DNA from 2 places in the Beduinella massiliensis genome. Region 2 is predicted to be linked to the other one. Evidence: riboswitches for the same ligand, from Rfam matches in the RefSeq annotation. Region 2 holds a riboswitch; the other holds the start of a gene.
What was found. A riboswitch is a leader RNA that binds a small molecule or an ion and turns the genes downstream of it on or off. The one in region 2 is predicted to bind cyclic di-GMP.

Region 1 (3,406 bases), on a different contig from region 2:
CCTGCAAAAGAGCCGTGAGCGGCCTGTCCCCCGCGCCCACGACGTGGGTGTTGCACCGCTCCGTCGGGATGAGCACGCGGTAGGCGTCGGACTCGCCGACGGCGGCGGCCATCTTCTCGGTGAGCTCGCCCAGCATGGAGCAGGAGAGCGCGATGGCGATGGGCCCGACGATCACGTCCGCCGAGCGCGCGCCGCGCACGACGGCGTTTTCGCCGGTCGCGCCGCGATGGGCCCCGGCGCGCAGCATGCTGGCGGTCGCCAGCGCGTTGGTGCCCAAGGCGATGAGCTCGTGCGGGGGCGTGAGCTTCTGGGAAAGTTCCTGGCAGAGCGCGCGGCCGATGCCGCCCCCCTGCCCGTCGATGACGGCGATGCGCATGTGCAGCCCCTCTTTGCAAAAAATGTCGAAATCCACCTTCATTATACCATGTTTGGAGGCAAAATGCGATTGCCGCGTCCGGAAGCTAAGACCGGCCGAAAAGAGCTTTCCCCCGGCGGCGAAATCGGATATAATAGGAACATCCACCCATCGGAGGTCACCTATGAAAAGAATCAAGCTTCTCGCCACCGGCGGCACCATCGCCTCCGGCGAAGGCGAGCACGGCCTTACGCCGTCCCTCACCGCCAAGGGCGTGCTCTCCTACCTGCCGGGCCTCTCCTCCATGTGCCATGCCGAGGCGGAGGACATCCTCTACTTGGACAGCAGCAACATCCAGCCCGAGGAATGGCGCGTCATCGCCAGGGCCTGCGCGGACACGCTCGCGGACTACGACGGCGTGGTCGTCACCCACGGCACCGACACCATGGCCTACACCGCGGCGATCCTCTCCTTCATGCTGCAGGGGCTGAAGAAGCCCGTGGTGCTGACCGGCTCGCAGCTGCCCATCACGCACCTGATGTCCGACGGGCGCGTGAACCTGGCCAACGCCTTCGCCGCCGCCTGCGCGGGCTATCCCGGCGTGTACCTGGTGTTCAACAACAAGATCATCGCCGGCACCCGCGCCTTCAAGGTGCGCTCGATGGGCTTCGACGCCTTCCAATCCGTCAACGCGCCCTACGCGGGCGAGGTGGACGCGCGCGGCGTGCGCATGCAGTTCCCCCTCCCGGTCCGCGACCAGCCCTTCCGGCTCTGCGAGCGCGTGTGCCCCGAGGTCTGCCTCATCAAGCTCATCCCCGGCACCAACCCGGCGCTGCTGGACGCGCTGGTCGCGCTGCGCTATCGCGGCGTGGTGATCGAGGCGTTCGGCGTCGGCGGGTTTCACTACCTGCGCCGAAACCTGCTGCCCCGCCTGGAGGCGCTGCACCGCGCGGGCATCGTAGTGGTCGTCACCAGCCAGTGCCTGTACGACTCCACCGACCTGGAGCGCTACGAGGTCGGCGCGCAGCTCAGCCGCCAGGCGGTCGTCGCCGCGGGCGACATGACGACCGAGGCAGCCGTCACCAAGCTGATGTGGGCCCTGGGCCAGACGGACGACCCCGCGCAGGCCGCCCGCATCATGCAGGAAAACCTCTGCGGCGAGATCGGGGAGGCGTAAAAGCGCGCGGCAAACGCACAGAGGCGCGGCCAAACGGCCGCGCCTCTGCTTGTCTTTTGCGCTTCTTCTTTTGTATTTCGCGGGGCTTCTCTTTTGTAAAATATAAGGAAAGCGCGGGGGCGCTTACCCTTCGATGTGGGGCGCGCCGGTGACGAAGAGCTGACACGCGTTCAGCCGCGCCGTCGCGGCCTCGCTGTCGTCCAGCCAGCTCAGCTCGATAGCGAACGTGCGCGTCTTCGCGCTGCCCTCATCAAAGGCGCGGGACTCTTCGTAGAGCAGGTCGCCGGAGGTCACCGTCTTGAGCACGCGGTACGCGCCGTCGGTCGTCTCGACCAGGCAGGCGTAAAGCCCCGGGGTCTGGGCCAGCGCGTCGGTGCTGCCAAAGAAAACCGTCATGTCCATGGCGTCCGCCGGGCCGCCGCCCAGGGAATCGCCGGACACCTCGAACGGGTAGCTCGCGGTCTGCATCGGCGCGACCGTGGGCCTTACGTCCACCGCCACGGGAGAAGCGAGATCGAAGCGCTGGGGATCCCCCTGCGACGCGGCCACGTCCGCCGCGCTCGCGTAGATCGCGAGGGAACCCGCCGAAAGAGAGATCACGACCGCCAGCGCGAGCAGCATGATGAGAAAGCCTTTTTGTTTCATGTCAACAACCCCCTATAAAAGTCGGGTTGCCGCTTTGCAGGGCCGCGATACCACAAAAAATAGACCCGCCCTGCAAGCCCGCACGCGCGGGCATACAACGGCAACTGGCTGCCATTCCCCCGCCGACTGACCGCCGGGGATTAGGCCCTGTAGCTTTGCGTCACAGCCTTTCGGCTGCTTTGCCTTTATCGCTGATCCAAGGAAGATCTTTGATATGCTTATTTTAACACGCCGCCGCGCGGGGGTCAAGGCGCTTACACCTTAAATCTTTTTTAATAAACGGGCCCGGCGAAACCGCCGGGCCTCCGTCAGCCGGGCCTCCGTCAGCCGATCCACCGCTGCAGCGTCTCCATGAGCCGGTCCACGTCGATGGGCTTTGCGATATGGTCGTTCATGCCCGCGCTGTGGGCCTTCCCCAGGTCGGACGCGAAGGCGTTCGCGGTCAGGGCGAGGATGGGGACGGCGCGCGCGTCCGCCCGCTTCAGCGCGCGGATCGTCTCGGCCGATTGATAGCCGTTCATCACCGGCATCTGAATGTCCATCAGGATACAGGCGTATTCCCCGGGCGCGGACGCGCCGAACTTTTCCACCGCGACCTGGCCGTTTTCCGCCGTATCCACCCGCAGGCGGTGCATCTCCAGCAGCTCGACCGCGATTTCACGGTTCAGCTCGTTGTCCTCCACCAGCAGGACCTTCTTGCCCGCCAGGCTGCTTTGGCGCTCCTCGGGCGCGGGGGCAGGCGCGCCTGAGCGCTCCTGATGGCAAAACCTGCGGAAGGTATGGACCATTTTGGACTTGAACAGCGGCTTCGTGATAAAGGCGTCCGCGCCCGCGAGCCGGAACTTTTCCTCGATCCTGGAATAGTCGTAGGCCGAAACGATGACGATGGGCACGTCCCTGCCTACCCGCGCGCGGATTTGCCGGAGCGTCTCCAGGCCGTCCATGTCGGGCATCATCCAGTCCAGGATCACGGCAAAGAAGTCGTCCCGCGCCTCGTGGGCCGCGACGACGCGGCGGACGGCCTCTGCGCCGGACAGCACCCAGCTGCACCGCATGCCCAGCTCGTTCAGGGTGTCGGTCGCGCTCTCGCACAGGATGGGGTCGTCGTCCGCCACCAGGACCGCGAGGCCCGCCAGCTCCTCGTCGCCCGCCTCGGACTCCGCGCACAGCTCGAGGGACACCGCCACGATGAATTGGGTACCCCTGCCCGGCTCGCTCCTCACCTCGAT
Region 2 (3,406 bases):
TCTTATCTTTACTGCCTGCATTTGTTGCCTTAAAAGTTACTTCCTTTGCTTCACCTTCATAAATCCACGCTCCATTTTTCCACGTAAACGCAAAGGCCTCGGGCGTATTCCAGGAAACAGTAATATCAATCTTTTCAGCAGAGGTATATGTTGCACCTACCTCTGCAGAACCAGTTGTTGTATCGCTAATCGTTGCGCTCTCCGCCGCCATCGCGCCGCTCCCCACGGTCATCATCGCGCCCGCGAGCATCAGAGCCGCCACATTCTTCTTCGTCATAAGTCAAAATCCACCTTTCAAATTCTTTTTTGTTCCGTTCTGTGCTTCAAATAGGGTTTCCGTTCTCCGTTTCGGTCCTGCTTGCCTTACATTCTACGCCGTGTCTTCCGCCGCCGTTCGACCCCCTCCGGGGGCGGCCGTCAACTTTGGTTCACCTTTTGTGACGATTCCAGAAGGATGCTTTTGGGGCGCTTGAACGCCCTGAAAGCGTCCTTCTTCTTTCTTTTGGGCCTGGGCTCAAAACCTGAACCTAAACCGTACCGCTGCGGATGACCTCTATTCGATTCCACCCGCCTTTCCCGTGGGTTCGGGCACGGAAAGCGTCAGCTGCGTGCTCGCGTCCTCCATCTGCCAGCTGTTCCACTGCGCGTCGTACGCGTAGCGCACCAGCCAGGCGGTGTATTCACCGGCGGGGAGCGCCTGCCCGTCGGGCAGCGTCCTCAGCGCCGCGCGTCCCTCGAGGAACGCGCCCGGCGCCACCGGGTCGGACTCGTAAATCGTCAGGAACTCGTAGGCCGGGTCGAATGCCGGGTTCGCCTGCTGCGCGGCGGTTTCCTCCGCCGTGCGGTGCGCCTCGCCCGATACGTCCATCAGCTCCTGCTGCGATATCTGAATGGCGAACATCACGTCGCCCGCGCTCGTCACGGGGTTGAAGGCGTACAGGTCGCAGGTGCCGTCCGCGTCGAAGTTCAGCCGCATGTCGCCGCTGAGCACGTGGAACTTGACCTCCACCACCGCGCCCACCATCGATCGCCGGTTGGTCAGGGCGTCGTAAGCCGCCATCACCATCTGCGCGCTGTAGTCGCCCGCCGGGATCGTCGAGCCGTCCGGCAGCGTGCCCAGCGTCATCGTGCGCACCACGCTTCCCGGGGGGATGCCCTTCGTCTGGCTCAGCGGGATATAGGTCGTCTCCGGGTCGAAGCCCGGCTGCGCGGCAAGCGCCGCGAGCTCCTCCTCGTCGTAACCCGTGCGCCCGGTCTGGCGCTCCAGCTCCGCCAGGGAGATGCGCAGCATGTACTGCACGTTCACCTGGCTTCCCTCGGGGTTGCCGACGTTGACCTCGCCCTCCGCGTAGGGCGAATCGAACGTGATGTCCGATACCGTCTGGATCGTGATGCTGTTCACGCCCTGCTGCGGCCTGTCGCCCGGGCGCACCGGCGCTTTCTTCGTCTGCGCCGGCTTTGCCGTCGGGACGGGCGCGTCCGGCGACACCGCGCGCTCGTCCAGCTCCAGCCCCGCGTCCGAGGGCGTGGCCGCAAGCTGCGTGGCCGCCGCGTCCATCTCCAGCGCCGGATAGCTGACCGGCACGTCCTGCGGCAGCCCCGTTTCAGGGGCCGCGCCCTTGGCGGGAACCGAGTCCCCCGCGAGGGCCGGGCCGCCCGCGAGGCACAGCGCCAGCAGCGCCGCGCCTAAAATCCGCTTCATGTTGTTCCTCCTGCCCATGCGGACACAAAAAAGCCGTCCGCGAAATCGATCTCCCGCGACGGCAACACAAACTGGGCCGACCTGCATATGAATGCAGCCCGCCGATTGACAAAGGCTTGCGCCTCTGGCAACTGGCTGTCATGCCCGCCTGCGCGGGGTTAGACCCTTTAGCTTTGCGTCGCCGCCTTTCAGCGGGTTTGCCGGTATGAAATTGTACGTTGCTCGAACTGAGCTTAGTATAATCCCGGAATTGACCTTTGTCAATCCCTTTCCTTATATTTGTCAAAAATTCCTTATCAAAAAATATTTAATTTTAAGTTCAAAGTATTAATCCGCCCGCGTTTTCTTTGCTTTACCTCGCGGCCAAAGTCGGGTATAATAAGAGACAACCCTTTATACGTCTTTCATTTGACGCTTGAAAATTGATTTTATACGATGCCCCGCATCGTGAATTGGAGGCATACGCCCATGATCGCCAAAACCCTATTCAACCGCGCCCCGCTGATGCCGGGCCGCTTCGCCCCGCTGCCGCTGGGCGCGCTCCGCCCCAGGGGATGGCTGCTTCGCCAGCTTCAGCTCCAGGCGCAGGGCCTGACGGGCAGACTGCCGGAAGTCCTGCCCGACGTCGGGGACGACTGCGCCTGGCTGGGTGGGCCGGGCCCCGCCAACGCCCACGCCGCCCGCTATCTGGACGGCCTCGTGCCGCTCGCGTTCCTGCTGGACGACGACGCGCTGAAGGAGGAAGCCGCCCGCCGCGTGGAATGGGTGATGGAAAGCCAGCGCGAGGACGGCTCCTTCGGCCCCGAGATGAAGGACGCCTTCATCGCCCGCGGCGTGATGCTCAAGGCCGTATGGCAGTACTACACCGCGACCGCCGAACGGCGCGCGCTGCTGTTCCTGCTGCGCTACCTGAAGTTCCTGCTCTACGACCTGAGCGACCACACCCTCTCCTCCGAGGAGGCGGCCTGCGCCGCCGACACGCTCTACGTCGCGCTGAACGTCTACAACGTCACGGGCAAGCGCCCGCTGCTCGACCTGTGCCAGCTCCTGTGCGACCAGGGCAAGGACTGGACGCGCTTTTGCCATACCTTCCCCTACCGCATCCCCATGTACAAGCACACGCCGCCCGCCCAGATGAAGCAGCTTCTTCAGCAGGAGGACGACGAACGTTCCTATTACGCGCACCTGCAGCGCACCACCCGCGCCGCGACCATCGCGCAGGGGCTGCGCATGCCCGCGCTCAGCTACGTGCTCACGGGCTCGGGCAAGCACGAGGAAGCCTTCGAGACGGGCATGGCCAAGCTCATGAAGGCGCACGGCACGGCCTGCGGGTGCTTTACCGGCGACACGCTGCTCGCGGGCGCGAACCCCTCGCAGGGCGTGGACGCGCGCGCGGTGCAGGAGCTCATGTTCTCGCTGGAGACGGTGCTCTGGGCGCAGGGTACGCCCGACGCCGCGGACGCGCTGGAGCGCCTCGCCTTCAACGCGCTGCCCGCCTCGTTCACGGCGGACATGCGCGCCTGCCAGTGCGTGCAGCAGCCGAACCAGGTGCGCGTGAGCCGCGAAGAGCGCGCCTTTTACGACGCGGGCGACGGCGCGAACCTCTTTACCGCCCACGAGGACGCGCGGGTGCTTTCCGGCGTGCATCAGGGCTTCCCCAAGTTCGCCGCCTCCCTGTGGATGCTCTCGCGCGACGGGGGGCTC

Region 1: it holds a riboswitch for cyclic di-GMP, as region 2 does, so the genes downstream of both, C1725_RS00375 (hypothetical protein) here and C1725_RS17115 (hypothetical protein) in region 2, are expected to answer to the same signal.

The regions. Positions count from the first base shown of each region.
Region 1 covers NZ_LT963428.1:93,879-97,284, reverse strand. Annotated here, with positions in the region: gene C1725_RS00385 (DUF3842 family protein) at 1-376, opposite strand, end outside; gene C1725_RS00380 (type I asparaginase) at 540-1,532, shown strand; gene C1725_RS00375 (hypothetical protein) at 1,656-2,177, opposite strand; cyclic di-GMP riboswitch class I at 2,274-2,371, opposite strand; gene C1725_RS00370 (response regulator) at 2,501-3,406, opposite strand, start outside.
Region 2 covers NZ_LT963430.1:3,566,640-3,570,045, forward strand. Annotated here, with positions in the region: gene C1725_RS19065 (hypothetical protein) at 1-277, opposite strand, end outside; gene C1725_RS17115 (hypothetical protein) at 554-1,702, opposite strand; cyclic di-GMP riboswitch class I at 1,826-1,914, opposite strand; gene C1725_RS17120 (beta-L-arabinofuranosidase domain-containing protein) at 2,171-3,406, shown strand, end outside.